DNA from 3 places in the Lysinibacillus sp. GW823-FHT06C08 genome. Region 2 is predicted to be linked to each of the others. Evidence: riboswitches for the same ligand, from Rfam matches in the RefSeq annotation. Region 2 holds a riboswitch; each other region holds the start of a gene.
The links. Region 2 has a riboswitch for S-adenosylmethionine ahead of AC1Q6O_RS14420 (Na+/H+ antiporter NhaC family protein). Riboswitches for the same ligand answer to the same signal wherever they lie in the genome.

Region 1: it holds a riboswitch for S-adenosylmethionine, as region 2 does, so the genes downstream of both, metA (homoserine O-acetyltransferase MetA) here and AC1Q6O_RS14420 (Na+/H+ antiporter NhaC family protein) in region 2, are expected to answer to the same signal.
Region 3: it holds a riboswitch for S-adenosylmethionine, as region 2 does, so the genes downstream of both, AC1Q6O_RS06740 (YezD family protein) here and AC1Q6O_RS14420 (Na+/H+ antiporter NhaC family protein) in region 2, are expected to answer to the same signal.

Annotation. Positions count from the first base shown of each region.
Region 1 covers NZ_JBXAHN010000008.1:144,957-155,564, reverse strand. Annotated here, with positions in the region: gene AC1Q6O_RS17910 (hypothetical protein) at 1-24, shown strand, start outside; gene AC1Q6O_RS17905 (GerAB/ArcD/ProY family transporter) at 58-1,620, shown strand; gene metA (homoserine O-acetyltransferase MetA) at 1,676-2,611, opposite strand; SAM riboswitch class I at 2,711-2,820, opposite strand; gene AC1Q6O_RS17895 (nucleotide excision repair endonuclease) at 3,023-3,394, shown strand; gene AC1Q6O_RS17890 (hypothetical protein) at 3,442-3,825, opposite strand; gene AC1Q6O_RS17885 (TrmB family transcriptional regulator) at 3,847-4,629, opposite strand; gene AC1Q6O_RS17880 (TSUP family transporter) at 4,757-5,527, shown strand; gene panF (sodium/pantothenate symporter) at 5,572-7,017, opposite strand; gene AC1Q6O_RS17870 (YhdT family protein) at 7,017-7,280, opposite strand; gene AC1Q6O_RS17865 (class I adenylate-forming enzyme family protein) at 7,602-9,080, opposite strand; gene fabG (3-oxoacyl-ACP reductase FabG) at 9,096-9,827, opposite strand; gene phaZ (intracellular short-chain-length polyhydroxyalkanoate depolymerase) at 9,811-10,608, opposite strand, start outside.
Region 2 covers NZ_JBXAHN010000005.1:273,046-283,653, forward strand. Annotated here, with positions in the region: gene AC1Q6O_RS14370 (GNAT family N-acetyltransferase) at 142-723, opposite strand; partial or broken gene AC1Q6O_RS14375 (AraC family transcriptional regulator) at 740-1,608, opposite strand; gene AC1Q6O_RS14380 (class I SAM-dependent methyltransferase) at 1,872-2,627, shown strand; gene AC1Q6O_RS14385 (Ger(x)C family spore germination protein) at 2,676-3,869, opposite strand; gene AC1Q6O_RS14390 (VOC family protein) at 4,031-4,408, shown strand; gene AC1Q6O_RS14395 (class I SAM-dependent methyltransferase) at 4,572-5,486, opposite strand; gene AC1Q6O_RS14400 (hypothetical protein) at 5,687-6,178, shown strand; gene AC1Q6O_RS14405 (class I SAM-dependent methyltransferase) at 6,867-7,601, opposite strand; gene AC1Q6O_RS14410 (hypothetical protein) at 7,897-8,229, shown strand; gene AC1Q6O_RS14415 (DUF3953 domain-containing protein) at 8,416-8,649, shown strand; SAM riboswitch class I at 8,769-8,872, shown strand; gene AC1Q6O_RS14420 (Na+/H+ antiporter NhaC family protein) at 8,977-10,257, shown strand.
Region 3 covers NZ_JBXAHN010000001.1:1,427,804-1,438,411, reverse strand. Annotated here, with positions in the region: gene AC1Q6O_RS06755 (cold-shock protein) at 187-387, shown strand; gene AC1Q6O_RS06750 (VOC family protein) at 491-1,276, opposite strand; gene AC1Q6O_RS06745 (flavin reductase family protein) at 1,434-1,919, shown strand; gene AC1Q6O_RS06740 (YezD family protein) at 2,004-2,195, opposite strand; SAM riboswitch class I at 2,229-2,323, opposite strand; gene AC1Q6O_RS06735 (DUF418 domain-containing protein) at 2,494-3,588, opposite strand; gene AC1Q6O_RS06730 (TetR/AcrR family transcriptional regulator) at 3,572-4,180, opposite strand; gene AC1Q6O_RS06725 (phosphopantothenoylcysteine decarboxylase domain-containing protein) at 4,277-4,951, opposite strand; gene AC1Q6O_RS06720 (LysR family transcriptional regulator) at 5,026-5,904, opposite strand; gene AC1Q6O_RS06715 (DMT family transporter) at 6,039-6,938, shown strand; gene AC1Q6O_RS06710 (general stress protein) at 7,165-7,614, opposite strand; gene AC1Q6O_RS06705 (Dps family protein) at 7,810-8,250, opposite strand; gene pepF (oligoendopeptidase F) at 8,485-10,302, shown strand; gene AC1Q6O_RS06695 (SEC-C domain-containing protein) at 10,530-10,608, shown strand, end outside.

The sequences.
Region 1 (10,608 bases), on a different contig from region 2:
TTTATCGTTTCACTCACAAAATAGTAGACACATCGTCATGAATTGGAGGACACTTATATGGAAAAAGAAGTAATTAGTTCAAGACAATTTACAATTATCACATTCCTCCTTTCTATCGGTACTGCCATCTTAATCATCCCTTCAAGTATTGCAAGCTCTAGTAAGCAAGATGCGTGGATTGCTGCAAGTATTGGTGTTGTCCTTAGTTTGCTTGTTGTGAAATTATTTGTGACGTTAGGGGACCAAACACCGACACTGAATTTTATTGAAGCAAATGAAAAACTTCTCGGTCGCTTTTTTGGAAAAATCACAGTGGTGGGCTTCCTTTCTCTTACCCTATTTGCGGGAGGAGAATTACTGTATTTTATTGGTGCTTTTATGAAAACAGAGGTAATGCCAGAGACGCCTACTATGGCATTTGCCTTGTTGTTTATTATTATAATTATGTATGCTACCTATTTAGGGATAGAAAACTTTGCTCGTTCAGCAGAAATACTTTTCCCTATGTTTGTCTTAATTTTTATTTTCTTTGTTGTCAGTATCACCCCACAAATTAAGTTTGAAAATATACAACCGATTATGGAAGCATCCAAAACATCCATCTTATATAGTATCATCCGCTTTGTAAGTGTCTTCTCTTTTTCGTTAGTTATGTTATTAATGATTTACCCTGCTAGTGTCAATGTCCAGCAATCCTCAAAGAAAGGATTTTACATAGGCATGCTTCTCGGTGGATTTGTTCTAGTAACATTGATTACTCTATCTATTTTAGTATTAGGGCCAGCCAACACGGCTTCGCGAACTTTCCCTAGCTATGCCCTAGCACAAAGAATCTCTATCGGAAATTTTTTACAGCGCATTGAAATTATCATGGCTTTTATGTGGATTGTATCCATTTTTATTCGAACGTTTATGTACTTCTATACAACTGTTGTCGGGATTGCACAAATTATGAAATTGAAGGATCACCGTCCACTTATCCTACCAATGGGTATTATTATGGTCGGACTTTCGCAAATTGTTCACCCAGACATCGTCCATTCCAACATTTATAATGATGAGATTTGGCCAATTTATGCATTTGTTTGCACCATATTATTACCCATACTTCTACTCATTGTAGCTGTTATTCGTAACCGAAAATCACAAGGTAATTCGACTGAAATGGGTCATGCGGATTCTAATCAGGGGCAAATGACTGATGCGAGTAATGCGGTTTCTAATCAAGGCAATCAGACGAAACCTGATAATATGGATTTCAATCAGGAGAATCAGACGAAACCTGTTAATACGGATTCCAATCAGGATAATCAGACAAAACCTGTTAATACGGATTCCAATCAGGATAATCAGACAAAACCTGTTAATACAGATTCCAATCAGGATAATCAGGCGAACGATACTAATACAGGTACCACTCAAGTTAATCAGGCTAAACCTGCGACTATGGCTTCCAAGCAAGACAATCAGGCGACACCAGATAATACAGTTTCCAATCAGAAAAAAACAGATAATCCAGTCTCTACTCAAGACAATTCTGAAGCGGGCAACGCTACATCCAAACAGGACGACCAGGCGCCACCAGATAAAACGAGTTCTGACAAGAAAAATCTAGAATAACAAAGTCTAATTCCTTCAAGCTGCTTAGCGAAGAAATTAGACTTTTTAGTGTTATTTAAATATGATATTCAATTTCGTCCACAAAATCCCATTCATATGGTGTCTCTTGGTATACGTAGTAGTTCAACCAGTTGGAGAACAATAAATGCGTATGGGCACGCCATGTATTCATCGGTGCCTTTGCTGGATCATCATTTGGGAAGTAGTTTACTGGAACGTCTATATGGATGCCCTTGGCAACATCGCGACTGTATTCATCGGCTAATGTTGTCGCATCATATTCTAAATGACCAGTAATCATAATGTTTTTATTATCTTTGGATTGCACGATAAATACACCTGCATCCTCTGAATAGGATAATAAGCGTAAGTCTGGATGATTGCGAACCTCGTCAATCGAGACAGATGTATAGCGAGAATGAGGGGCTGTAAATAAATCACTAAAGCCTCGTACTAAATCTACTGTTAAATCAGTAATCACATGAGAATAAACGCCGGAGCATTTAGCAGAAAGCTCGACCTTTCCAATCCCATAATGATGATATAAAGCAGCCTGTGCCCCCCAACATATATGTAGCACGGATGTCACATTCTTTTTTGACCAATCCATAATTTCAGCAATTTCCTGCCAATAGTTAACCTCTTCAAATGGCATTTTTTCTACTGGCGCACCCGTAATGATCATACCATCATAGCGTCGATGACGAATTTGGTTAAACGTTGTGTAGAATAATTGTAAATGAGACTTACTGACATTTTTAGATTCATGAGTAGCTGTGTTTAAAAAAGTAATATTCACCTGTAATGGTGTATTTCCTAGTAATCGTAGTAATTGTAGCTCAGTTTTTTCTTTTTCAGGCATCAAATTTAAGATTAATATATTTAATGGACGTATTTGCTGTGTTCTCGCACGGTCCTCTTCCATTACGAAGATTTTTTCCTCACGTAAATGTTCTCCAGCAGGTAAATTTTTCGGAATATTAATTGGCATCTTGCGTTCCCCTCTCTTTTTTTGCTCCTTTTTCGAAAAAATTAAAAAATCCTCCACATTCCATATGAGATAGAATGAGAAGGATTTTTTTCACGTTCACTCTTATCTCTCAAAGGAAAAACCTTTGCTGGAATTAGCACCTTTCTAACATTTGTTAGAGGTTGCTGAAGCGTCATCGGGCCAAATCCCTCTGCTTCTCTTGATAAGATTATTTAATTATCTTGAATTGTAACATGGACTAGTTAGAATATCAATAATTCATAGAATATTTTGTTATTCCTATGCATGTTCTCCAATCATTTGATAAACACTAAGCTTGCTGTATATGGTTATTCTACATGAAATTTTATGGTAAACATGCCGCTATTATGTTACCATATATCTTTAGTAATAGAGAGGAACGTGAATACTTTGATTAATATTGAATTTCCAAAACCAGATGTAGTCATTCGCCAACGCGAACAAGATGTAAAACCAGGTGATGTCCCAATTACACCATACTTTGGTTTCATCGACTTCCACAAAATCACACGTGATAAAGGCGGCATTTTCTTATTCTATAATGAAAAGAATGAGCTATTATTTGTCGGCAAAGCACGTAAAATTCGTCAACGCATTAAAAAACATTTTGAAGACAATGTATCTCCGTTGAAAAACTATCGTGACGAGGTCTTTAAAATTGAAGTCTATGAAGTAGAAGATCCTATGGAACGTGAAATTTATGAAACATATGCGATTAATACGTTCCGCTCCAAATACAATGTAGATAAAGTATTTTATTAATATCAACAAAAACCGAAATCTCTTTTTTAGGGATTTCGGTTTTTTTATTACATCATAGTCATGCGATCTATCGCCATGCTTTTGCCGTTAATATATAGCTCAATAATCGTCAGCTTCGGGTTTTTATTGATGGCATAGACATACGGTTGAGCTTCTTTCTTTTGCTCGCTTCCTTCCTTGAAATGAATGACTAACCGATCTTCATTTGCTGCCACACTTGCTAGCACATTTCCTTTCGAAAACATGACAAGATAGTACGTCATGTCATCTTCATACAATAACTGAATTCTTTCTTGAGCTATAATATGCTGTTGGATATGGTCAGGAACGATGGTTAGCTCCTGAATCTTAGGTGGAACTAGCAGCGGTGCAGAATCACATCCGCCAATCCATAATACATAAAACAATACTGGCAACATCCATTTTTTCAAGATGCTCCCCTTCCCTTATAGCTACTCTAAGAAAAATGCTTTACGTTCTTTAGCAATCCAGTCCTCAAGCTCTTTATCATCACGCTTCACTAGTCGATTGATAAGAACATCATGCCAAACATAATCCTCTAATAAATAAATATGCACAGGATCATTCGTTATAAAAGCGGTTTCCTGGTTTGACGGCGAGTGACCATAAATCATTTCATGTCCATCAACCGATAAAATAAACCAATGGGGTGTAGAAGTCTTTCTCGTATAGTGTGTGGCTCTGTGCTGATCGATAGATGCCAGATGTTCCCCGACATATAAGGTAATGCCATGCACCTCCACATGCTGTGATACCCCTTCGATATCCTCGCGTAAGGCATCGTACATATCTTCCCACATCGATAGGATGACTTTTGTCTCTGCTTTTTTTAATAAGGTTTGACAATAATTGATGATTGTCTGCTTCCCTTTTAGCATTAACACTTTAGGTTCCGTTTCTTGTTCTTTCGTTTCTAGTTTTTCTAATTGATCACTAATCGACGTAAAATTCGATTGCCACCGCTGTTGAACTTGCTGCAAAAACATCTCGACAGGAATGGAAGAATAAGTCGTTTGATCCGCCGTTTCCTCTTTCAGTACGAATCCCTTCTCAACAAGACCATTTAATATGTCATAGATTCTAGCTCTTGGTATCCCAGAGTTTTTGCTAACTTGGTAGGCACTGACATGACTATTTTGTACGAGTGCTGTATAGGCCTTTGCCTCATATTCTGTCAATCCCAGTTCTTTTAATTGGGCGATTAATTCATTCATATCATCCCTCCATATTTTTATTATAGGCTACTGTTGTGAACATTTGCCAATGAAAAAATTAGGCTTTACAGCATCGAATAAATTAGTTACTATTTCAGTAGTAACTAATAAAAAAAGAGGTGTAAGCATGGTTTTTGATGTGGATGTACATATTTTAATACTATTGATTTCCTTTGGATTTTTGGCAGCATTTATCGATTCTGTCGTTGGAGGTGGTGGTTTAATTTCCTTACCAGCCTTATTGTTTGTTGGCTTAAATCCCGCCGCTGCAGTAGCAACCAATAAATTAGCTGGCGCGATGGGCTCACTCACATCGTCCATTTCCTTTTACCGTTCTGGTCAGCTTGAAATTCGATCTGTCCTGAAATATTTCCCTCTCGCCTTCATTGGATCATTATGTGGTGCTTGGACTGTTCATTTAATTAACCCAGCCCTATTAAAACCATTAATGCTTATCATGCTGGCGGCTGTTGGGATATATACGATCTTTAAAAAGGATTGGGGCGCTGTCTCAACGGTTAAAAATCTATCTAAAACGCACTTATTTTTATTTATGATGCTATTATTTGCTATTGGGTTTTATGACGGGTTTCTTGGTCCTGGAACGGGCTCTTTTTTAATCTTTAGCTTCTTGCTTGTTGGCTTTGATTTTTTAAAGGCGGCAGGAAATGCGAAATTTTTAAATTTAGCAAGTAATGTGGCAGGTGTTTGTATGTTTGCTTACTTAGGTCAAATCCATTATGTATATGGTTTAGTTATGGGGGTTGCTCAAATTGGTGGGGCTATGCTTGGCTCTCGTATGGCCATTCAAAAAGGAAGCGGCTTTGTCCGTACGCTTTTTATCATTGTGACGATGACGCTCCTTGCAAAAAATGCCTACGATTATATGATTCATTAAATAAAAACAACGCCACAGTCAAAAATCTGCGGCGTTGTTTTACATTATATGAGGAAATGCTCGTCCTTGAATTTATGACTAGTAGCAAGACTGACGATTACAAAAATAATGAAGGAAGCTATAATAGGAATCGTAACGGTATGCATACCGAAAGCGGCCGGATAGAACCGGTCAATGAAAATATACAAAGCCATACCTGAAATCATTGACGAAATGCCGCCATATTTGTTTGCTTTCCTCCAGTATAACCCGAGAACTACCGTCCAAATAAAGACTGCCTCAAGTCCACCAAATGCAAATAAATTTAACCACACTAATAAATCAGGTGGATGGAGTGCAAAGAGGACAACCGCTAAGCCAATGACCGTTGTTACTATAAAACTGGCACGCTTAATCTCTGCATCACTTGCCTTTGGCTTCATGTAATTTAAATAGATGTCTTTGACAACCGTAGAGCTTACTAGCATGAGCAGTGCATTGACAGTAGACATGGTAGCGGCCATTGGTGCTGCTAAGACAATCCCTGCTAAAAATGGCGGCAGTACCTTCAATGTTAAGAGTGGCATGACTTTATCACCAATATCGATGCCAGGTAGGACAGGTCGTGCTAACACACCAATTAGATGCATCCCAAACATGATCGTCCCGATGGCAATCGTGCCTATAATGATCGCTAAGTGCATACTTTTAGAATCCTTATAACTCATCGCACGCACGGCGATTTGCGGAAGACCGACCACCCCCACACCAATTAATATCCAAAATGTTGAAACATACAGAGGTGTTAAATCCCCTTCTGCTCCAAATGGAGATACGAAATTGGGATTCTCTGCGACCAGCGAGGTCATAATTTTATCGATGCCTCCACCTGCAATAATAGTACCGATTAATAAAATGACAGTTCCGATAACCATGATGGAGCCCTGTACAGTATCCGTTAAAGCAACTGCTCGGAAGCCACCAATAATAACATACACTAAAACTGAAATCGCAAATATAAACAGTGCCGCCGTATAATGTAAGCCTGTTAAAGACTCAATTAAACGGGCTCCTCCTACCCACTGCGCCATCATCGCTGAAAATAAAAAGACAATAATACTAATAGCAGACAGAATGACAATGACATGGCTTTTATAGCGTTCTCGTAAAAAGTCGATAAGCGTAATAGCTTGGTAACGACGAGCAATAATCGCAAATTTTTTCCCTAAAATCATCAGGACAAAATAGCCAGCAGGTAGCTGTGCCATGGCAAGTAGCACCCAGCCCAGCCCTTTCGTATAAGCTACTCCTGGGCCTCCGATAAAGCTACTCGCACTACCATATGTAGCTATCATTGTCATCGCTAGGATAAATCCACCCATTTCTCGACCACCAAGGAAATACTCCTGTAGAAACGAGTTAGAAGAGCGGACATGTTTATTGGCCCACAAACCAATTCCAAAAATAATAATTAAAAATAATAGCAATGGAAATACAACTTGCCAATGCATTAGCGCTCCTCCCCCTCATCTTCAAATGGAACCTCTTTAAAGAAGAGCTTCATAACGATCCAGATGAGCAGGATCATAAAGCCTGTCCCTGCGATACAGCTATAGAAAAACCAAGCAGGAAAACCCAAAACATACGAATAATTTGCGGGATCCCCTGCACCTAGTCCATAAGCAAAGCCAAACCAAATCGCAAAGTTGACAAGGACTAATCCAATTCCAATAAGCGCCTCTCGATGCGCAATTTTAAAGCGTTGATCTTTCACAAGACAATCCCCCTAACCTACTCTATTTTACTGATATGTTGGTCTGATGGGAAGAGATGTGAAAAAATAAGCGGTAACAAGAACTAAACAACGATAAACAGAGGTTCTTGCACGATTACCAGTCTTAAAAGCGCAATAACCTTCGCCTATTACATGAGACGAAGGTTATATGCAAAGTCAATTTTTATTGGAGCTTTTCCCAAACTTAAAATGTTCCAACGCTAAAGAATTGTGCATGTTGAATAAAAATAATAGGTTCTCCTTGTAACGACGCTATTTTTGATGGCTCTGTCGATTCCGATAATAGAAACACGAGCACTTTTATTCACATGGCGTAGCATCTACAAACATATGCAAAGCCTTTTTATCGATTTTACCGACGCTTGTTTTCGGTAATTCCTCTAAGAAAAGGATTTGTTTAGGGATTTTAAACCTACCTAGCTGTTGATGACACAGGTCGTGGAGTTCATCTAAAATGGTCGCTACTTGATTGTGACAGACAATGAAAGCTGTCACGACCTCTCCCCAATAGTCGTCTGCTATGCCAATTACGGCAACCTCCTGTACATCAGGATGCTGTAATATACACTGTTCGACTTCCTGAGGATAAACATTTTCACCACCAGAGATGATCATTTCTTTTCTACGTCCAACAATAAAGAAATCGCCATCCTCATCCATCATAGCTAGATCGCCCGTTTTTAACCAACCATCTTGCATAATACTGGCCGTTTCCTCCTTGTTATTCCAATAGAAACGAAACATATGCTTGCCTTTTACTAATAGCTCCCCCACTTCACGAGGTGCACAATTATGTCCAGTCGGTTTGATGATTTTAGCTTCAATGAATTGCATGCTTTTCCCAACGGCTCCTTTTTTGGCATAGGCATCCTCGCGAGCAATGAAAAAGTTATTAGGTCCTGCCTCCGTCAAGCCGTAGCCCTCTTTAAAAAATAACCCTTTCCTATAAAATGCATCGTAAATTGGATGAGGACATGGGGCACCACCTGATAAAAATACTTTCATCGAAGGAAATTGATTTTCATGAAAATATTTCGAGGCAATCATTGCTTGATACATCGTTGGGACAAAAAGTGAGATTGTTGTTTCATATTGGTTTGTAGCTCGCAGTGCTGCCTCCGCTTCGAATTTATCACCAATAATAACAGTCCCACCAGCCATCAGTAAGGGGATACAAAGCGCATTTAAGCCACCTGTATGAAACATGGGCATATAATTTAAAGTACGATCTTTGTCGTGCAAACCCCAGCTAATAATTGTATTCATGGCATTCCAATTGACTGACTCAAAGGATAACACGACCCCCTTTGGCCGACCTGTTGTCCCCCCTGTATAAATCATGAGCCAGGGATCATCTACTTCCATAGTTTGCTTATTAACGCTCCCTTTTTTCTGTTGCTGGATACTATGCAGCGAAAACATTTTGTCTAACACGATTGGACAAGTATCCTCCTCTTCAAACAAGAGGATTGAAGGGGTAGCATCCTCCAAAATTTGGGCTAGTTCCTCCTTACTCAAACGCCAATTTAACGGCACATAAATAAGTCCGCGCAGCCCACAGGCAAAGAGAACAGCAAAAAGTTGAATATGATTTTTGGCAAAAACTGCGACTCTACTTCCCTTCAATAGCTGCTGACCCTGGAAAAATTGACACCATTTACTGATTTCCTCACTTAATTGCTGATACGTCCATTGCTCTGCTGTAGCTAGATTAATCAATGCAATGTGGTGAGGTGTTAATGCAGCTCGCTTTAAAATCCACTCGTGCTCAACAAACATGTAGAAAACCTCCCGTCACATCATAATGGCGCCATCCACATGAAGCGTATGACCATGGACGTAGGAGGCTTCATCAGATGCTAAAAACAAGTAAGCATTAGCAATATCGCGAGGTGTACCTAAACGCTGCAATGGGACGATCGATCGCATTTGAGCAAGGATATTTTCAGGCATTTTCTTTACCATATCGGTTTCTGTAAAGCCAGGAGCAACCGCATTGACATTAATCCCTTTCCGCCCTAATTCCTTTGCCCATGTTTTAGTCATTCCTACAATCGCCGCTTTTGTGGCTGCATAATTCGTTTGACCAACATTGCCATAGACACCACTTACAGAGGATGTATTAATAATTTTGCCGCTCCCAGCCGCAACCATATGGGGAATGACTTCCTGTGTACAGTGAAAAACACCTGTCAAATTGACATCTAACACTTGTTGAAATTGATCCTCCGTCATCTTAGTTAGCATGGCGTCTCTTGTAATCCCTGCATTATTCACTAGAATATCGATACATCCTACTTGCTCAATGACGGTTGCCACTAATTGTTTTACGCTCTCCCGATTCGCTACATCCACTTGTATAAATGTCGCCTTTTCACCTAAATGTTGTGCTACAGCATTCCCCGCATCATTATCATAGTCAGCAATAAAAACCACTGCCCCTTCTTCCATAAAACGCTCAGCAGCCGCATAGCCAATACCATTGGCGGCACCTGTAATAATGGCGACTTTATTGTTTAAGCGCATAATTTCTCCCTCCAATTTCTAAAAAGGTTTCAATTTCAGCTGTCAGCTGTGCGACATCATCCACTAATGGCGAGTGCCCACAATCTTTTAAGCCCACAAATTGAGCTTGCTTGCCCAAATCCTGAAGCAATTCTGCATTCATTTTTTCCGTAATGACTAAATCACGATCTCCTCTTAATACTAAAATGGGAATAGTAAGAAGTAGGGCTTCGTGTGTCCCTTTAGCCACCTCATGATCAACTACACTTATATTAAAAGTATTCAGTGCATGATAAACTTCCGCTAAATTTCGCTGTGTCAGCATATCCTCAACATATTCTTCATATTTTTCCTTGGTCGGCTGGTGATGGGTATAAATCAAAGAATTCCACAGTGACTGTAAGCCTTCTCTATTTTTCGTATGATAGAAGCCCTGTATAAGCTTCGTTTTCGATGTATCCACAAGTACCTCTTCATAGCTATACGCTCTCTTAAATGAGGCAGGATTGCCCGTTCCTAAATCCGTGTAAAATGGATAGCCACGTGTGGAAGCAGATGCTAGTAAAATCAGTCGTTGACAATAGCCTGGATAATTGGCGGCAAACTGTAGACAGACTGCTCCACCCGTTGACCAGCCAATCATATCAAAGGTTTGTAATTGCAAAGCATCCACAAATAATTTGACATCCCCACTAAAATCTCTGATGGACGAAATAGGCTGATGGTAGGAAGATCCACCAAAACCTCGTAAATCAATAGCATAAATCGTAAATTTTTCATCTAAAGCATCCATTAGTAAGTC
Region 2 (10,608 bases):
TTTGAAACGCTCCTTTATGGTTTGAATGTTAATTTTAGCGCTAGTCTTCTATTTCTAATCTATGTAAAGGAGCTTTCTTGAGTTGGTATTCTGTCCATCTACTTGTCATATAAAAGAAAAAGCTAGACTCCTAAATAGAGTCTAGTCTTTTGAATGAGTTACATAATCTTCTTTCAGTAATCCATATATTTCTAAATCAACAACGCCTTTGCCGGACCATGATGTTGCTTGTCGTAATAAACCTTCTTTTATAAAGCCATTCTTTAGTAGTACTTTTTTCGAGGGCTCATTTAATGGCATGACTTCAGCTTGAATTCGATTCACCTGAACCTCCTCTAATAAATAGTTCACGACCATTTCAACGGCCTTCGTAGCAATGCCCTTTCCCCAAAAATCTTCCGCTAAGTAATATCCAATTGTCACCATATTTACTTTTTGATTAAAGTCCATAGCCTCAATAATACCCACTAATTTCTCGCTTTGGGACGCTTCAAAAATACCCCATTTTATTCTACTTTTCTTCTTAAAGTCTCTTTCAAAATGCTCAATCATTTTTTGTACGGTTTGATAGTTGTGTTTTGGGATAATACCACAAAACTCGAAAACCTTTGTATTATCATAAATGGCAAACAACTCTTCTACATGAGATACTTCTATTTTCCTTAATAGTAGACTAGTCGTATGTAGCAGAGGAAATTGAGTAAAAACCTTTTCAATCATCATTTTTTGGCTTCCTTTCTTAACCTTTAATGGGAACGTAAATTTTCATTTTCATATTATGTGGATAGATAGATTGCATAACATCTGTTATTTCAAAATCAGGACCCCTATCTCTTTCGTAATTAGAGTTAGGCAACCATACCACCCGTAAATGTAACGTCTTGTATTCTGTATACCTTCTGCACTACTATTCAAGATAAATTCAGCATATTGACCAGCAGGTAATTCTACATGGATAAACCCTTGCTCAACACGCTCCTCAAATACTTGGACTTCCTCTCCCACAACAAAAGAAAACTCACCATCCTCCTGAAAGTTTGTAGAGATTCCATAGGCCATATTAGGTGCTACTTTTTGTGTAATACGTTCATAATAGTGCTCGCGACCAAAATCATGATAAAAGCCTGAAATTTCAGCATAATACCTCTCATCTTGTAATGATGTTTGATAGGGATAGCCGGTGATTAACTTTTTTCCTACATGTACGATTGTTGGCTTTGGCATAGGGAGTTCACCATTCATTTTATAATCCAAAAAGTTTATTTTGTTTTGTAATGGTATAGAATTTGCACTCTTTCGGTACTTAGCCGGTGATAGCCCAAAGTATTGAACAAATGCCCTTGTAAAAGCTTCTTGAGAACCGTATTGAAAGTTAATCGCCACTTCAAGTATAGCTTGAGAGGTTGTTATTAATAGAACGGCCGCTTCAGAAAGCCTTCTATTACGAATATACTGCTGTACGGAAAATCCAGTTATCGCCTGAAACAGTCGCTGAAAATGGAAGGCTGAACAGTAAGATTGCGAAGAAATATCTGTGATCGACATTTTTTCTTGTAAGTTATCCTCTATATATTCTATAGCGTTTTGTATTCTTTCAAAATAATTCATACGATCATCCTTTCTTATTCTCATCGTACCGTTTACATGGAAATATTTTTTGATAATTTATGCTAATTTGTACATTATAGTGGACTGAAAACGAAATCAATAGAAATATTGAAATGAATGACAAATATAGGTATAATTTATTTAAATTTACAAGAAAGCGAGTGATCCATTATGATAGTCAGCTCTAATTTTCCATTAAATAATATGAAGGTGTGGAAGAATTAAAAGGGATTTTTCTTCCGCAAATAATCGGAGGAGACAATATGTATAGTAATTATGGACCGTTATGTACGGAACTTTATGATTTAACAAAACCAGTAGGATATTCTATTGGTGGGGATATTGAATATTATAAGGAACGTTTACAGGGACTTACAGGTAAGGTGCTTGAGGCGGGTGTCGGCTCAGGGCGTTTCTATATTCCTTTCATGGAGAGTGGTTTTGATGTAGAAGGGATTGACAATTCTTCAGAAATGCTGGCGTCTTGTCGTAAACGATGTCACGATAGAGGACTTACACCAGTTCTTTATGAAGGCGATGTTTGTCATTTTACAGTAGATCAACAATATGACGCTATCATCATGCCGGCGGGATCTTTCTGTTTAATAGAAAATTATCAAGATGCCGTGTCAACTTTAACAAATATGTATCATCACCTTGCTCCAGGCGGACGCATTCTATTAGATTTAATCATACCGACAGACTGGAAAACTGGTGAAATTACTACAAGTTATCATGCAACCTCCGAAGATGAAGGAATCTCGATTGAGAGGAAATCGATTGCGATCAACTGGATGGAGCAGTATACTTTATCGGTTTTAAAATATGAAAAATGGCAGCGTGGTACATTGATGGATACAGAGCTACAAAGATTTTTATTACGCTGGTACGGTCTAGAGGAATTTAAACTGCTTTTACAAAGTATAGGCTTTTCGGATATCACATGCTCTGCTAATTACACATTTCAGCAACAGCCTGATGAAGATTCATCATTTATTACATTCGAAGCTTCACGTTAATTAGCAATGACCAGCACACTCAAGGAGTGTCTGGTCATTTTTGATTGTTTAATCTACTTTTAATTTTCTAGCTGTACCAATACCTTTTGTTTTCACATTCACCTCAATTTGCACCGGTAGATTAGGGTAAAGCGTGGCCCAATCTTTTTTGATACGTTTCCATGCTTGGTGGTCTTCACGATGAAGTACCTCACTAAACTTTAAAATATCAGCTTGATAGGTTTTTTGAATCGTGTGCAGTGTTTGTTCTAAATTTTCTTGAACTAATTTACTTGTTTCTTTATTAATAATATCAATCGTTTCTGGCTTTGTTATATCCACTGGACAACTTATTTCCGCTATATTTTGTTCAAGATCAACCTGAATATGGATGGAGGGTTTGTCATTTTTTATGCTGCCAGTAACTTTTGTAGAGGAATTTAAAACTTCTGCTGATATTTTCCCCTTTTCCGAACAAGGCACTTTTTGAACGGTCCCTTTTATATGGTTGTGTAAGAAATTGTAGTATTTGCTTTCTTCCTCTGTTAAGAAGCCTATAAGCTTATAGTTTTTAAAAACAGCAAGTCCACTGTATTTTAAATTGGCGGGGCTATCCATTTTTTCTATATTGGAGCTATTTTTCCCGGCATCTGCATCTCCAAGTATTTGAATGGAGGGCAGAACAGCACTATGATCAATACTCCCTAAAGACTCGATTAAATCGTCTAAAATCACTGATTCAGTTGTTCCCAATACATCCTCAGAGTCCTTTAAGGATTTTAACATTTTACTGGCAGGAATATCTTCTAATGGTGTTAAAATACTTAAAATATCTTGCGCTGTTGATTCATGAGCAACAATAATATTAAAATCGCTTCTTCCCTCAGGATCTCTTTGAAATAAATCTAATATACTATTCATACCATATTCAGCCATCTCTTCACCAATAATAATAACTTGAGCATGTGCATAATAAGGTTTCCTTGGCGTCAGTGTTGTTAATTTTCGGATAGCTTCAAATAAGGTTCTCCCTTTTGCGTGATAGGTAAAAACAGGGACTTGAAAGCTTGTTGAATTTTTCGGCGCAATTTGACTCGGGTTAACAATTTGAACAGAAATTTCTATGAATTCGTCCGTTTTATCGACTCCAACAGCTGTGACAATGGCTAATTCATTTAACTCCCGCTTATTCCAACACCCAGTTAACAACAAAACGACTAAAAGTAGGAGAAAAAATGACACCGCGTGTTTAATGATTGGCACCTCCTCTAGGAAAAGGGCAAAGACATTTCCGATACTAATTAGGATAAGCAAATAATAGGGAAACTAAACAAGAAGAGATGCAAGGGTGAAATTTTTTAGAGGACATTCAAGTTCATATATAGAAAAAGTATAGCAATCATTTTAAAAAGGAGGAAAAAGAGATGCAATCATTATTACATGGAGTAGAGGCCATTTTTATCCCAATAAAAGACCCTCAATTATCAGCCAAATGGTATGAGGAAAAGCTTGGATTTAAGCTTTTATATATAGAAGAAGACGCAGCGGTCATGAAAATAGCGGAACGTTCGGCTACGGTTGTATGCTTAGTAAAAACGGAAAATCATCAACCATTGTATTTTCCAGATAATCATTTTGGGGTAGGGAAATACTACAATTTTCTTTCTTCATCAATTGAAGAGACCTACCAATCACTAGTAGAGCAGCAAGTGAACGTAAATCCTATGGGAGGGGAAGGGCAAACAAGATTTTTCACCTTTTATGATCTAGATGGAAATCCTTTAGGGGTTTGCCAATCATAAGTGGGTCACTGTTATAAACAGTGACCCTAGTAACAAATCTAGGAGGTGTAAGGCTAATTAGCTTTACACTACTATTATATACATAATTCTTATATTGAAATAGTTAATTGCCTGGGAAATAGATAGAAAATTAAGAATTGTTTTAAAAGGAATGGATTATATCTTATTTTTTAACCATGTGCATATAATGGATCGTTTCAAAAGCTGATAGATAATCTGTTCGATGCTGGAAATAAAGCTGTTGAATTGTAGATGGAGATAGATGTTCATAAATAAGTAGATCTGATTGAGCTAACATCTTCTCCATTTCTTCATAACGATAGCACGATTTCATGGGTTCACCACCAGCGGCCGCCATATTCACCATATGATCTACTCTGTTAGAGATGCCCTTTTCACTAAATAACGATTCATCAGCATAGTCCAAGACAAGGGAACTACCTGCTGGAACTAGCGCAAACAGATGGTCTAATAAGCTAGCCAGTTCTTCTTTCGTTAAATAATAGGAGACACCTAAGAGACTAAAAAATGTTTTCTTATACTGAAAGCCTTGATCCAAAAGAGGTTGACTATGAAATTGCTTCGTAAAATCCATCGCTACAAAATGTAAATTATTGATGCGGCTGAGTGACGCTTCTTGTAATTTTTGTTTTTTGAATGCTTGTGTGGTTGGGAAATCAACCTCAAATATTTCTAATACACGTTCTAAATGGGGGTGTCGATAAGCGAATGTATCCAAACCAGCACCCAAAATAACATATTGCTCAACGCCGAGCTGTATTTCGTTTTGTAAGACTCTTTCACAGTATGCGGCACGTGCCAAGGGAGTCGGCGCTAGTTGAACTTGCGTAATCCATTTTAATAATTTTCTCGAATTGCCTTTATATTTTTCGGCAATTTCCTTATTGAAAAATTCAATACCTTGCACCATATTGTCTTCAATGCTCTGAAATTCATCCTTAGAGATTAATTCCTGTGCTAGATAATTATCAAATATTTTCGGCGCATCAAATTGACTATGGTGGGCTCTGCTAAAGGCGGCTATTAATGAAGTTATACTAGATTCCTGCTTCTTCATCCGAACACTCCTTACAATAAAAAATAGGATTCCCCTGGCCAGGAGAATCCTATTATATAAGAAAATATTTTAATTGTAAATTATATCATAAATAACTTTTTTTGTCAAGTTTTTATCTATAGTTAGCAATTTGAATGGTGATTTTTTAAATGGTAGAATAATATCTAATTAGGTATTACTTGTAAGTGGAGGTGGGCGCTATGAAAATATGGAAATTACTCATTTTACTTGTACTGATGTTTGAATTTGCCCTAATTGGTAGCGACAATATCTCTACAAAGTCATCGGATGAATTTGATTCAAGTAAACGAAAAGATTCCCAGCTACAGGAAAGAGTATTGGCAAGGACAAGCACTCAGGAAATGGACATGCTTCATAGACTTCCACTGAATTATCTAAATGCTACAACTGCAAATGGTGAATTTCATAAATCTTTTTACAGCAATCATTCTCCACAAGAATTTGATATTCACTATGATATAAAGAATAAGGGGACACAACCATTTAGCTTAAAAATTTATAATGCAGATGCCAAACTATGGGCTCAAAAAACCGTAAATGCAGGAGCAAAATATTCAACGATACTAGAAAAGGGTAGCTATACAATGTCAGAAGGGGTGTATAGCATTTCCATCATTACAGTTGATGGGGCAGAGGGTGTATTTGATTTTGCCATTCAAGTAATCGATTAAAATATTTTTAAATTTTATGTAACTTATTGCAACATCAACCGTCTACCTCATTAGTAGAATACAAAAAACTAAAGCAAGCTAGTAACATTCACTTTTCACAAAAAGACCAGGATTCACTTATTTCGTGACTTCCTGGTCTTTTTGTGCGGGTAATCCTATTTTTTACGAAAAAATAGGCCAAATAATGAAACCTTTTAGCTGTTTATTCGTATTCATAAATGAATCTAAAGCTAAGCAATATTAATTAGTAAGATTCACTTTCACTTAAAAGGCTAGAACTTACATAATTTATGTAGGTATCTAGTCTTTTTTGTTAGTTTCCTACTTGCAAAATAAATAGGACATGAGTAACTCCTATGCTCGAAAAAACATAAATTCCTACCAAAAATTGAATGGAAAATATTTTAACTTGTTCCACGCCTCAACTTAGCGTAGTATTAATACGAATCAAAACTAAGTAAATTAGTAAGATTCACTTTCACAATAAAACCAGGCGCTCTTCTATGAGGAGCATCTGGTTTTTTGTTTTATCTGAGATTTTCAGAGAATTAATTTATGGGACAATCTAGCCCTCTATTACCACTACTCAGTATTTGGCAGGCATCATGCAGCTGTAGCGATGCTGCCCCATTAAATATGAAGCAACGAAATGTGCTAATGTAATAGATATAATCACACGTATAAACGCTTATTTTTTCTCTGCCACTATCATTAAAAACATAGGTCTTCGTAGTTCATCTTGCATACCTGGAATAGTTTGTATCATTTCCTCAGAGGGCATAGGTTCCTTCACAGCACGTATTGTAAATCCCACCTGTATTAAATCATTCATATAAGTGGATAATGTACGGTGATATTTAATGACATTTTCGGTAAGGAAGGTTGTTTCGCGCATGCCTTCTGTTTGATAATGGTCCACTGGCCAATGCAGTCGGTTTCCTTGTTCATCATTGTACCAATCCTGTTCATGGCGGGATGTGAAAATAGGGTGCTCCACTGAAAATACGAACGATCCGCCAGGTTTTAAATAGGTATAAACCTTTTTGCATAGTGCTTCAAAGTTTTGTAAATAGTGAATAGCTAAGGAACTTAATACAACATCAAATTGAGAAGCGGAAAATTGAATGTCCTCAATCGGTATTTGCAAATAGGAAATAAAAGGATCATCCGTTTTTTCCTGAGCTTTTTCCAGCATTTTTTCAGATATATCCACACCAATCACTGATTTTGCCTGTTGTGCGCGCGCATATCGACAATGCCACCCGAAACCACATCCTAAATCAAGCACATGTTTATTTTTCAAATCAGGTAAAAGTGTTTTTAATACATGCCACTCTCCTGCGGCGTCCAGCCCTTGAACAGAACGTGGCATTTTTTCGTAAGCAGAAAAGAATTGCATATCATCATATTTATTTTGCTTCATCGTTTAAACATCTCCTATAATTAAGCTAGCCTCCTACATATCCTTGGTGATCTAGGAGGCTAGCTATCTTCTTCTAACCATGGTTTTCACCCCTATAATAGCTTTTCAAAACCATTCAAGAATACATAAAAAGTAAAGTACAAAAAGAGTAATCCTGAAATAAACGAAACTATTTGCATAAGCCTTTTCCCATTATTTTACCACCGATGCTACTTAAATATGAAAGGATTAGCCCCCAAAGGATTGAAACGGTGATAAATCCGAAGAAGAAGGGAGGTAAGCTTTTAGTTGCTGAATGTCCAATAGTTGTACCACCTACTATACTTCCACCAACCGTTGGGAATCAACGATTGCAGTCGTTGCTGAAACTACTAGCCAAACACCAGTAAAAAATAAGCCCATAATGATTTCTTTTCAATCGCTGCTCCATGACTCTAATTTTTTGCATGCAAACGTATCTCGGAAAGCTTGGAAGGTTAAAGGGCCAAGCATGATAGTACCGCCAATCCATAAAATGAATTGGAATATTGTACTAGATTGTACTAGAAAGGCTATTCCCAAAACCTATAGTACAGCGTACACCATGTCACCAACAGCACAACCTAAAGAAAAGATAAATGCAGGGTAAAAGCCTTTTGTCAGCCCTGTTCGAATTAAACTTAAATTTCCTGTTTCTAGTTCAAAAGCCAATTAAAAAAACAAAAATAAAAAGTTGTTGGGCTTTCATTTGTCATCTCACCCATCATAGAATTTTTTTATTCAAAAAAGGTTAGATAACTGTTAGTATTCGTTCAAGCAAATAGGGGGAATCGTTTTGTTAAAAACAGTACAAATTATTTTATCAATAATAGGCATCACGCTTTCCATTTACGGATTTATGACACATGATTATCGGCTAAACTTTTTAATGATCCTTTTTCTAGGTTTATTTATGTTAACATTAGGAATTAATGAATTTCGGAGAGAGAGAAAATTATATGGTTGGTTTTTAGTCGGGGTATTTATATTTTCGATCTATGTGTCCATTCAAAGCTTCGTATTCGTATAAAAAGTTGAATTTCGCACTTGATAATAGTCGTGGGATTTTTTTACAATTAAAAACATGTTGCAATTATGGATGTTTTATTTTAGTATTTTAATATTGTGTCAAAAATATAATATTTTTTCTTCTTATCAAGAGAGATGGAGGGACTGGCCCGATGAAATCTCGGCAGCGGAACTATTAAGTTACTGTGCCAAATCCAGCAAGCAATGTTCTTGATAGATAAGAGGAGCGTTTTAACTATAAGGGCTCTTCTTGTTATTTCAAGATGAGGCCTTTTTTATGGTGAAAAAATAAAAAATAGGGCTGATTTTTAATTTTTGGAGGTAGACAATGAAGAAAGAGAATCCATGGGCGCTAATCCCATTTGTTATTTTTATGATTTTATTTATTGGTTCAGGGATTATAATGGGTGATTTTTATGCCTTTCCTGTCATTGTAGCCATCAGCATTTCAGGTGCTGTAGCTCTAGCGATGAATCGAAAAGAATCGTTTTCCCGAAAGGTTGATATTTTTTGCCAAGGTGCCGGAAATTTAAATGTCATGCTGATGGTTATTATTTTTCTATTAGCAGGGGCATTTTCAGAGGTAGCGAAGGGAATGGGGGCTGTAGATTCCACTGTTAACTTTGCTTTATCGGTTATACCGCAAAACCTGGTTGTCGTAGGCTTATTCATCATTGCCTGTTTCATCTCTCTATCCATGGGCACATCAGTGGGGACGATTGTTGCGCTGGCGCCAATTGGAGTTGGAATAAGCGATCTTACGGAGCTACCTATTGCTTTAGTGATGGCAGCGGTTGTAGGCGGTTCGATGTTTGGTGATAATTTATCTTTTATTTCAGATACTACTATTACTGCAGTTCGTTCACAAGGCGCGCAAATGAAGGACAAATTTAAGGTCAATTTTTGGATTGTATTGCCGGCAGCTATTATCACAAGTATTATTTTAGGGTTTATGACATCCGGGGGGACAGCCCAAGTAGAGCATCTAAGCTATAATTGGATAAAAATTATTCCCTATGTTTTAGTTATTATTTTAGCGTTATCTGGAATGAATGTTTTCCTCGTTCTTGCATTAGGGATTGTTCTCGCCGGTGCTGTTGGCTTAGCAGATGGCAGCTATCACATAATGAGCCTTATACAAAAGATTGGTGAAGGAATGGAAGGGATGTATGAAATCGCCTTTCTGGCTATATTAATAGCTGGAATGGTGGAAGTTATTAAATTTAATGGGGGAATTGACTTTTTACTCCGTCTTGTAACGCGCAGGATTAAATCGCAGAAGGGTGCTGAATTTGGTATAGCTGGTCTTGTGGGTCTAACTAATTTATCTACGGCCAATAATACAATTGCTATTCTAATTGCCGGGCCACTTGCCAAAAATATTGCTGACCAGTATGAGATTGAGCCGAGAAAGTCTGCAAGTATTTTAGATATTTTCTCTTGTACAGTCCAAGGTCTTCTCCCATACGGAGCCCAATTTCTTGTAGCCGCAAGCGTAGCCAAAATTTCGCCAGTGAGTATCTTGCCGTACTCTTTCTACCCAATTCTTATTGGTATTTGTGGTATGATAGCGATATTCATTGGGTACCCGAAAAAAAAGAAAGCCTAAACTTTTACTACTGAAAATTAAACATGAACGACGAAAGTAGCTCAATCTAAATAAAGATCAGCAAGCTGGTTATTTCAGACTGTAGACAAAAGCCATCGAGTAGTTTGATATGCTCCCTATTAGGTAGACAGATTAAAAAATAAAATCTGTTTATCTAAAGGGAGCATTTTTTTGTGGTGAAGTTAATATCCACTCCAGATTGGAACGAAGGGCGAGGGTGCAGTTCGACCCCGCCCATGGAAAGCTGGAAATCAATCAACGGCTTTACTTTATTTTAAAGTTAATAAATTTCAATAAGAATCAGACAATAAACACTAATGGTATTAGGTAAAAAAATAATAGTAGAAAAAT
Region 3 (10,608 bases), on a different contig from region 2:
TTTCCATTATAGTCTTAATTGTGAAAAAAAAGAAAGTCAGATATGCTAGCATTCCGACAATCAATTGACATTTTTGTTCAATTCATGTATGTTCTAAGAGAAAATGCATTTTTTTCACATTTTCTCATTGATAGCACGACTTCTTTAACTTTATCTTACTTTCAAGCGCATTGGAGGCGAATGCTTATGCAACATGGGATCGTAAAGTGGTTCAATAATGAAAAGGGTTATGGCTTTATTGAATGTGATGATGGAGAAGATGTATTTGTACATTTTACGGGCATCCAGGAGGAAGGCTTCCGTACACTTGAAGAAGGTCAAAAGGTTTCATTTGATGTTGTGGAAGGCAATCGCGGCCCGCAAGCATCAAATGTTGTAAAATTATAAGCTAGAATATAGTAAGTGGATGAAGTATTTGAAAATGGCTCAATCCACTTTTTGCATGTTTGCACATAAAAATCCACTTCAACGATTGAAGTGGATTTTTAATTTATTTATTAATCCAATAAAAAGCACCTGGACACACTAATGTTTCCTTTGTTCGGTGTGGATCCTTTAATGTTACACCGATTGGCCCTTCTTTTAAATGACCGAGCGTCATGCTAGATGCTGAGGCTTCCTCATAAAAATCCAAGCGCATATTCGCTAGCTGTAGAGACATAAACTGCTCATGCTGCTCAAACTCGGGTAGTTGTAATACTTTCTGCCAAAGCTGCACCGTCTCCTCCACATCCTTGACAAAAAACTGAATGGATTCCATTGTAATGGCTTGTTTTTCATCAATCGCGCCACTAGCCTTTAATTGAGCCAAACGCTCCTCATCTCCATCTGCCCATTCAATTAAGAAAGGAAAATCCACTGAAAGGCCAGGTCTGCCAAAATGCAATAGCTTCCATTCGATTATCGTGCCGTCTGGTCTTGTGCGGCTACAAGCATCGGGACCATATACTTCATAGCCCAATGCACGCAATCGTTGACCATCGTCTTCAATATTTTTGGTGCGCAAGGCAATTCGTGAAAATCCTTGGCGCTCACGATCACGTTTAAACGTATAATGTAGGGAATATGGGTACAGGGCCGCTTGCTCAAATAAATCACGATCATAAATAGCGATTTGTTCAATATAGCTTAAGCCAAAATAACTTAGCGTATTGTAAGTCCCCCACATCGTGTGTTGACCACCGTTCACTGTATGGACATTTCGTTTATTGAAGAAAACCTTTATATTTTCCGGTGATTCTACTTGATGTACCAGATGATCAAAATATAAAGTCATGGCAATTCCCCTTTCTTTCCCCCATTAGCTTTACCTGGATGTGTAATTGATTTAATATTTACTTAAGAAAAGGAGTTACTATATGGTATGAAAAAAGTGCAATTTACCTACTAACTCCGTTAACTAATTTATTACTAACTATAAAGAGGTGATTTGAATGACAGATCATGTTGCTGCTTTTAAATTGGCATTAGGTAACTATCCTACAGGTGTAACAGTTGTTACAGCTTGTCATGAAACGAATCCAATTGGCTTAACCGTCAATTCTTTTGCATCTGTTTCTATTGATCCACTACTTATTTTATGGTCACTTGATAAAAAATCTCAGCTCCATCCTTACTTTATGAGTGCGGAAAAATTCGCTGTCAATATTTTAGCAAGTGATCAAGAGCAATTATGTACATTATTTGCAAGTAAAGTCCCAGATCGCTTTGCTCAAGCAAAATGGTCTACTTCTTCTTTAGGACTACCGATTTTACATGATACAGCAGCTATTTTACAATGTAAATCCTTTCAGCAAATAGATGCAGGTGATCATACTATTTTTATTGGCCAGGTGCTAGATATTACAAACTCTCAAAAGGAGCCCCTTCTCTATCATCGCCGTCATATCGGTCAGATTCCAAAAAGCTTCTATAGCTAATTGCCATAAAAAAAGGGCCACTTGTAAGCAACGGAAACCATGCTTATTGGTGGCCTTTTCACATCGTTCAACTGAAATGATCCTTTATTTCTTCTGAGGAAATCTCTGCTTTTCAAGCCTATTAATTTGAACAATTACACCATCCTGAATCGTAATATGCACTTCACCAAATTCAAGATTTTGAATGGCCTTTGCAATAGCCTCTAATTTCTTATCTTCTACCTTTGCCGACTGAGCCATACGATACACCCCTTCTTTTTCATCCTTGTTGTACAAAAGAGGCCAATGCATCAAACTGATTGATAGCCCCTCCTATCTCTCAGATACATCGGTTGGAAGTGGCACCTATGTTTCGGTTGCCGAGGCTTCATTGGGCCAAGTCCCTCCACCTATCTTGATAAGAGTACTGCGTTTCTTGAAAATAATTCTATAATTCTGTAATAAGATTGTCAATATAAAATATTAGAAAACCTAGCTGAATACTTTGTAATGATTATTTTAGATTAGAAAACTATCTATATCTAAAGTATTTTATGCCTAATCAACGAGAAATAGATGGCAATCCATTAATTTATTACGAACTCCATTTCCTCATCAAGAATTCAAGGGGACCTCGACGATGTTTAGCTCTCCACCAGACAGAAACAAGCACACATCCTACAAAGTAACAGCAGGCATATAGCATGGAAAAGGTAAGCGTCTGATTCTCCAACTTTTGGCAAACAATTAATATTCCAATCCCAATAAAAACATGGCCGACATAATGCGTTAAAGACAATTGTCCCGTAAAGATCAAAGCTTCAATTACTTTATTTTTACATGTCTCAACAAGATAGATGGAGCCCACGATAAGGACAATTGCCGACGCTGAGTTAGATAGAACATACATCATATTCGGTGGAATCGGTCCCGTATCAAATAAATACAATGCACTCTCTACATCTAATAAATGGATCGTTGTCATCTTAATAAATATCGTTGAAAAAGTCTCCGTCATTATGACTAGCAATAAGCCCATCACCAATAAGATTTTTCGTAATGAACGATTAGTTAAATCTAATGTGCCGATTACCATGCCAATTAGAAAGAAACAAATCCAGGGAAATAGTGGATGATAGCCATTAAACATCAAATTTCTTATAAATCCTGCCGGTGTCCAAAAATCAAGATACTCTAGTAATACATATGTTGGATGCCACCCAGCGAAGTAATTAAATTGAATTTGGAGCCATTGTGAAAGGATGAGGATGACACCGATTATGAACATCATCATTTTCTTGGATTGGGCAATCAAACATGCGGCAACAAACATATACACGCCATAATAATGTAAGATATCTCCTGTCCAGCCTACTGCATATAGGACTATTCCTATCACGAATAACAAAAACGACCTCTTCCACAAAGTAAGTCGATTCTTACGAAGAAGTATTGGGTCCTTAGTCTCTCTAGCCTGACGAGTCATTAAAGCTGTTCCTATTCCTGCTAGCATGACAAATACGGCCGAGGCACGCCCCTCAAATAGATTTTGTAAGGCCATCAACCATGTTGAACCATTCGTTGTAGAACCCGTTATGACTCCAAAATTGACAATGAACATACCAAACATGGCGAGAGCTCTTGCAAAATCAAGACCTTCAATGCGCCGATTATCATCTCTTATTGCCATCTTCGCCTCCTTGGATAACACTATGCACAGCCTCCTTCCAAATAGCTCTGTAGTCCAATTGGTTACCTGTTAACATGAAATTACCGATATTATCATAGACCAAGGCTAGCATCTGTGCCTTTGCTTCTATAGTGGGAGTATCCTCTAGAACCCCTAGCTCCACGCCATATTGTAGGACTTCCACAAAGCTTGTTAAAAAGCTGGTTTCTAGCTCTACTAATTGTTTCTTATAGCTTTCATCGCGAGCTGCTAATAGTACATATTGGTTAAATATTTTATTAAAATAAGGATCCTTGCCCTGCGCCTCAATAGACTTATAGCCCAGCTCGAGTACTTCCTCCTTGAAATTAACGCGAGAAAGCTCTTTATAATCCACAGCGACATCTTGTTGAATTACTTTATACAGTTCATCAAATAAGTAAGTGATTAATTGATCCTTTGATTGAAAATAATAATAAATGGCTGGTTTTGATATACCGACCTCTGCAGCAATCATGGCTAAGCTTGTTTTTTCAAACCCTTTTTCTGCAAACATCACATAAGCAACTTCTATAATCTTTTGAAAAGTTTGTTCCTTATTCCCCATCATCATTCTCCTTTTTTACCGACCGTTAAGTAAATATTAAATGATACTCCTCTTTTAGACAAGAAAAAACTGTGTAGAAATATTTCTCTACACAGTTCATATTTATTGATGTTGTAAATATATCATTAAAGCTTCGGCTGTTTTTTGCTTGCCCATTACTTTCATAGGCAGTCCATCAGCAGGTACAATCCAATGGGGCTCGTCCCCGCCATATAAAGATTGAGAGCTATTGGCTACCATCAATTGAGCATGAGCTGTTTCCATTCGCAGTCGTGCACGTGCTAATAAAAACTCCTCGTCATCGGTCGCTTCTAGCTTAAACCCTACTAGCGTCACATTCGGTTGCCAGCCTTTAATTTGCCCTAAGACTTTTGGCGCCTTTTTAAAATGAATAATAGGTGGCTCATCGGAAGGCATTTTCCCCGCTTCCTCCATCAAATTGCCTGATTGATCATATACTTTATCGATGACCCAATCGGAGCCAGCCGCAGCCATAATAACGATATCTACATGTTCTTGTTGGACAGCATGACGAACCTTTTCTCCTAAATCCTCAATACCTTCAAATCTAATCAATTTCATTTGATCGTGATTCACTGGAAGCTGTGCAAAATAACCATGCATATATACTACATTAGCACCAGCAGCGAGTGCCGCCTCCGCTAAATAACAGCCCATTGTCCCTTTTGATAAATTCGTATGCCCTCGTACACGATCCCATTTTTCAAGTGTTCCCCCACTTGTAATGAGTACGGTTTTACCTTGTAATGTCCCCATCCACTCACCTATTTTCTAAAATATATACACCTACTATTTTACCGTAATGCAAGGATAGGCTTCAATAGATTCCATCATAGTGCATTTTTTTGTTCCATTAACCATGCACTTAAAATTTCCGCAAATTTCTTCGTTACAGGTGATGCATTATGCTTCATCGCAATCCCAATCGTACGGTAGGCACCTTGCTTCAGAGGAATCGCTCTTAAGGTAGGCGGCAAAGTCTGAATGACCAATTGGGGTAAAATACTAATCCCAAGTTGATGAGAAATCATGGAAACAATGCCGACCTCCTCTGAAAGCTCAAAGCGAATATTGGGCTTCACATGATATTGTTCCAACAAAACTTTGACATCATTGGTCCCTTTATAGGAAGTCATAATAAAAGGCATATCTTCCAAATCAACAATATCGATCTCAGACTTATTAAATAGTGGACTTTGATCTGAAACGATACATAATAAAGGGTCCTGCTGTAATTCCGTATACTGATATTGCTCAGATTTTTGACCATTTAAAAAACCAGCCTCTATTTCCCCACTGAGTAGCCATTGTTCAATTTCATAATAATCACCCTCGCGTAATTCCACCTGTATTCCAGGAAACTGATTATCCATAATCCTAATAATTTCTGGCATCCAATTGGAAGATATACTTGAAATAACGCCAATACGCACGTTTCCTCTTGTTACTCCATGAATATGTGCTGCCTCTTGTTGCAATAATTCCTGTGCGTCTAAAACCTGACGCATCGCCCTTAGCATGGTTTGCCCCTCACTTGTCAGTGTGACACCCACTCTACTTCGATGTATGAGCGCAAATCCAAAATCTTTTTCTAAACTTGACACGGCGTGACTGACAGCAGACTGAGTTAGTCCGAGTGCATCTGCTGCTTTTGTAAAGCTTGCTACCTCTGCTACCTTTGTTAAAATCTCATATTTCACTAAGCTCATCAGCAATACCTCTACATACATGAATTTTTTTAATCCTAATCATTATAAACATTCGTTTTACTAATCTCAACACAAGATATATAGTAATTTTTAGTATAAAAACTGTTTTAGTACACAGATGGTAGGTGAACATAATGAGTATCCAAGGAAAAGCAAATGTATTGATGGTTATTGTCACAATGTTTTGGGGACTATCTTATACCTTTATGGTCATGGGGCTTGAAACATTGGCTGTTTATAATGTGGTGGCATTGCGTTGTATCATCGCATTTTTAGTAGCAGGGCTTATTTTTTATAAACGGATGATTAAGGTAAATGGTAAGACTTTAAAATATGCAGCTATCCAAGGATTTTTATTATTCATTGTGTTCGCATTAAGCTTATTTGGCTTACAGTCCACGTCAGTTTCAAATGCAGGCTTTATTTTAAGTCTAACGGTTGTATTAGTGCCGATTTTCAGTAGCTTTATTGATAAAAAATTACCTTCCAGAGCCGTCAGCTTTGCAATTATTTGTACGATGATTGGTATAACAGTATTAACGGCGCAAGGTTCATTCTCCTTCCATAAAGGAGATTTGTTAGTAGCAATCGCTGCTCTATGCTATTCTATTTATTTACTTTTAAACAGTTCATTTACACGGAATGTGGAATCTATTTCATACGGCATTTACCAATTAGGCTTCGCTGGCATTTATGCGCTAATCCTAACATTATTATTGGAAACACCGACGTTACCAAATAATACGACATCCTGGATTGCTATTTTAGGTCTTGGAATCATTTGTAGTGCGTTTTGCTTCGTTGGTCAAACTGTTGCACAACAGTATACTTCTGCTACACATACAGGTCTAATTTTTTCCCTAGAACCTATATTTGCAGCAATGTTTGCGATGATGTTCATCGGTGAAGGATTGACAGTGAAACTCGTTATTGGTGGTAGCTTTATTTTGATTGGTAATTTATTTGCTCAATTAGAGCATTTCCATGTATTGCGCTTTATTAAAAAAGATGCACCAGAAAAAGTAATTCATTAAAAAACAGAGTGATCCACAATGATCACTCTGTTCAAACTATGGGCAACAGCCATTTTTAGTAATACACTAGCTACTAGGGTGTACGCTTTCTGCGGGCGGGGTCGAGCTTTACTTTATTTTATTGTCAAATTGTCAAAGAAAAAAGACTGTAGACAAACTCAAAATTCATTGAGAGTTTGTCTACAGTCTGAACAGAGTGATTCACAATGATCAAACTGTTTTCCTTTTATAAAAATCTTCTAAGTTGCTCAGCCTCATTCAGGCGTTCTTGTCTTAAACGCTCTTCCTGCTCAGCAGCTGTTTCCGGGTGTTGTGATTGTAGCGTATCATAATCATCATCCCGTTCTGCAAATAATACGATACTCCCCTGCTCTACAAGATGAGCATAGTAAGCGATTTGCCCCTCGGAAAGATTAAAGCGTTTTAATCCTTCTGTTACAGCAGAATCACCTGTAAACCAAGATTTAAATTGGTCCACCCAGTTACCAGCCTCATGTGTGTGGACATCATCATCCCATTTCACATCCTCCAACTGCTGGGAGTCTTTCGCAATAATATGGATATCCTCTTTATGGAAACCTTCTGTTCGCATATTTTCTAGAATATGAAGCATTTCGTCCCTTGTATGGGCCACCTCAATTTTTGGATTTTGTTCATTCATCATGTTCATGTTCATGTTCAATTCCTCCTAATTTGTATGGCTTACTAAATAATTACCCTGACTATGGGGAAACAAACTCTTTTTGCCGCTTCGTTACCAAACTGTAATAAATGTTACTATGCTTTTATACAAGTCCTCTTTTTGTCATAAAGAGATAAAAAACCTAAAAAAAAAGCATCCCCAAATTGTCTGGGAATGCTTGTAAACCGTTTATTTGTCGAGGAAGGCTTTTAACATCCAAGTATGCTTTTCAAGGGATTGGTACATCGCATTCAGTAAATCCTCTGTACGGTCATCCCCTTCCTCTGCTGCTAGCTCCATTGTGGAATTCAACGCTTTCATAAGCTTTTGGAAATCCGAAATCGTCGTTGCTACCATTTCCTCCGTCGACTCATTTCCTGTTGCTTCCTCTACATAGGATAGCTCTAGATGTTCTTTTAAAGTCGCAACAGGCTTGCCATCCTTCGAAAGAATGCGTTCTGCAATTTCATCTAAATTCAACGTTGTTTCATTATACAATTCTTCAAATTTTGCATGCAGTGTAAAGAATGCAGGCCCTGTGACATACCAATGATAATTGTGCAGCTTTGTATAAAGTACTGACCATGTTGATACTAGCTTATTTAATTGTTTGTTTAAGTTTTGTGTCATAATTACTTCTCCTCCAATGTGTCAATTGTTCTAGCCTTTAGTATGCGTTACAAATGATGTTGGCTATACACATATTGTTCCCGTCTAGCAATATTTCAAACATACTCCTACTTACTGGATTAAAAAACAGGACTCTTTTCTTTAAGAATATTTCAACTATTCTATTAAATTATTTCACTTTCCGAAATAGTTTCGTTATAATGAAATCACTTATATGTAAAGGGGTGTTTATAAATGGAAGTTTTACCATTACGAAAAGATGTTGCAGTAGAAGAAACGTGGGATTTAACTGATTTACTGAAAAATGATGCAGATTTTGAACCTATTTTAGCGCAGCTTGTAGAGGAGGCTCTTAGCTTTGAACAAACGTATCAAGGCTCCATTACAGATGCGCAAAAAGTTATTGATGTATTAACGGCTTTCGAAAATTTGCAAAAAAGTATCGTTCCAATTGGTACGTATGCGAGCTTAAACCTACAGGTAGATCGAACGGATGATGTAGCCCAAATGCGTGCTGCAAAATTTGGTACAGCTATCGGTAAAATAAGCAGTGCCTTATCATTCGTACGGAGTGAATTACTTACTTTGGATGAAGGGGTACTACAAGAAGCAGCAACATTAAGCCCTCTTTACAAACATTATTTAGAGGAATTATTAAAACGGAAACCTCATCAGCTACATCCAGAAGTTGAAAAAACGCTTGCTGCCTTTAGTTCTACTTTTGATGCGCCATACGAAACATATAATACGACGAAATTAGTAGATATGAATTTTGGTGAATTTGAAGCAGATGGTGAAAGGCATCCGTTAAGCTTTGTCCTTTATGAAAATAATTGGGAGTTTGAGGCCAATACAGAAGTGCGCCGTGCTGCCTTTAAAGCTTTTTCAAGCAAGTTGAGTGATTATCAACATACAACAGCACAAGTTTATAACACACATATTCAACAAGAAAAAACAATGGCGGATCTACGAGGCTTTGATTCCATTTTTGATTATTTACTATTCGATCAAGATGTCGATCGCTCCCTTTATAATCGCCAAATCGATTTGATTTCAAAAGAGCTTGCCCCACATATGCGTCGATATGCAAAATTAATTCAAAAAGCGAATGGCATTGAGCACATGACATTTGCAGATTTGAAAATCGCTTTAGATTCTGCCTATGATCCAAAATTATCGATGGACGAAGCGAAGGAATATGTTGATAAATCATTAGCGGTTATGGGTGAAGACTACAATCACCTAATGGACAGAGCCTTCAAGGAACGTTGGATCGACTTTGCACCAAATAAAGGGAAATCTACAGGGGCATTCTGTTCAAGTCCTTATGGTAGTCACCCATATATTTTAATGTCATGGAATGAACGTATGAATGAAGTCTTTACCCTCGTTCATGAGCTTGGTCATGCAGGACATTTTGCGAATACGTATGCGCATCAATCCTATTTTAACAGTCGCCCTTCCCTATACTTTATTGAAGCACCATCTACTATGAATGAAATGCTGCTAGCGAATTATTTATTAACGCATAATGAAGATGTGCGCTTTAAGCGTTGGGTGATTTCAAATATTGTTTCTAAAACGTATTATCATAACTTTGTCACACACTTACTTGAAGCCGCGTACCAACGAAAAGTATATGAATTGGTGGACGCTGGTGAGTCTGTCAATGCGAATATTTTAAACCAGTTAAAACGTTCGGTGCTAGAAGAATTCTGGGGTGATGCAGTGGATATTACGGAAGGTGCTGAACTGACGTGGATGCGTCAGCCTCATTATTATATGGGCCTTTACCCATACACTTATAGTGCGGGCTTAACTATTTCAACACAAGTATCTCAGCGCATTTTAAAAGAAGGTGATGCAGCTGTTGAAGAATGGTTAGCTGTCCTGCAGGCTGGTGGAACAAAATCCCCTGTGGAATTAGCACAAATGGCAGGCGTTGATATTACAACGGATCAACCACTTCGAGATACGATTGCCTATATTGGTCATTTGGTAGACGAGCTTGAGCGCCTCACACTGGAAATTGAGGCTGTGCAACAATCATAAAATTTCTAGAAAACGGTTCTGTGCTTGCAACGTACAGATCGTTTTCTTTTTTTAGTTCTAAGTGAAAACGTGCATACATATACTTGAATTAGGGCGTCCCTCCACACTTTTTAGATATTTCAAAATAGACAATCATTTTTCTTCATACAAAAGTACCGTTATTATTAATAGTACACAAATTATTTAGCAATATACGATTAACAATTGTCAAAGGAAGTGTTCTAATTATGGTAAAACGTAATGATCCATGCCCATGCGGTAGCGGCAAAAAATATAAAAAATGTTGTGAAGGTAAACAACAAGTAA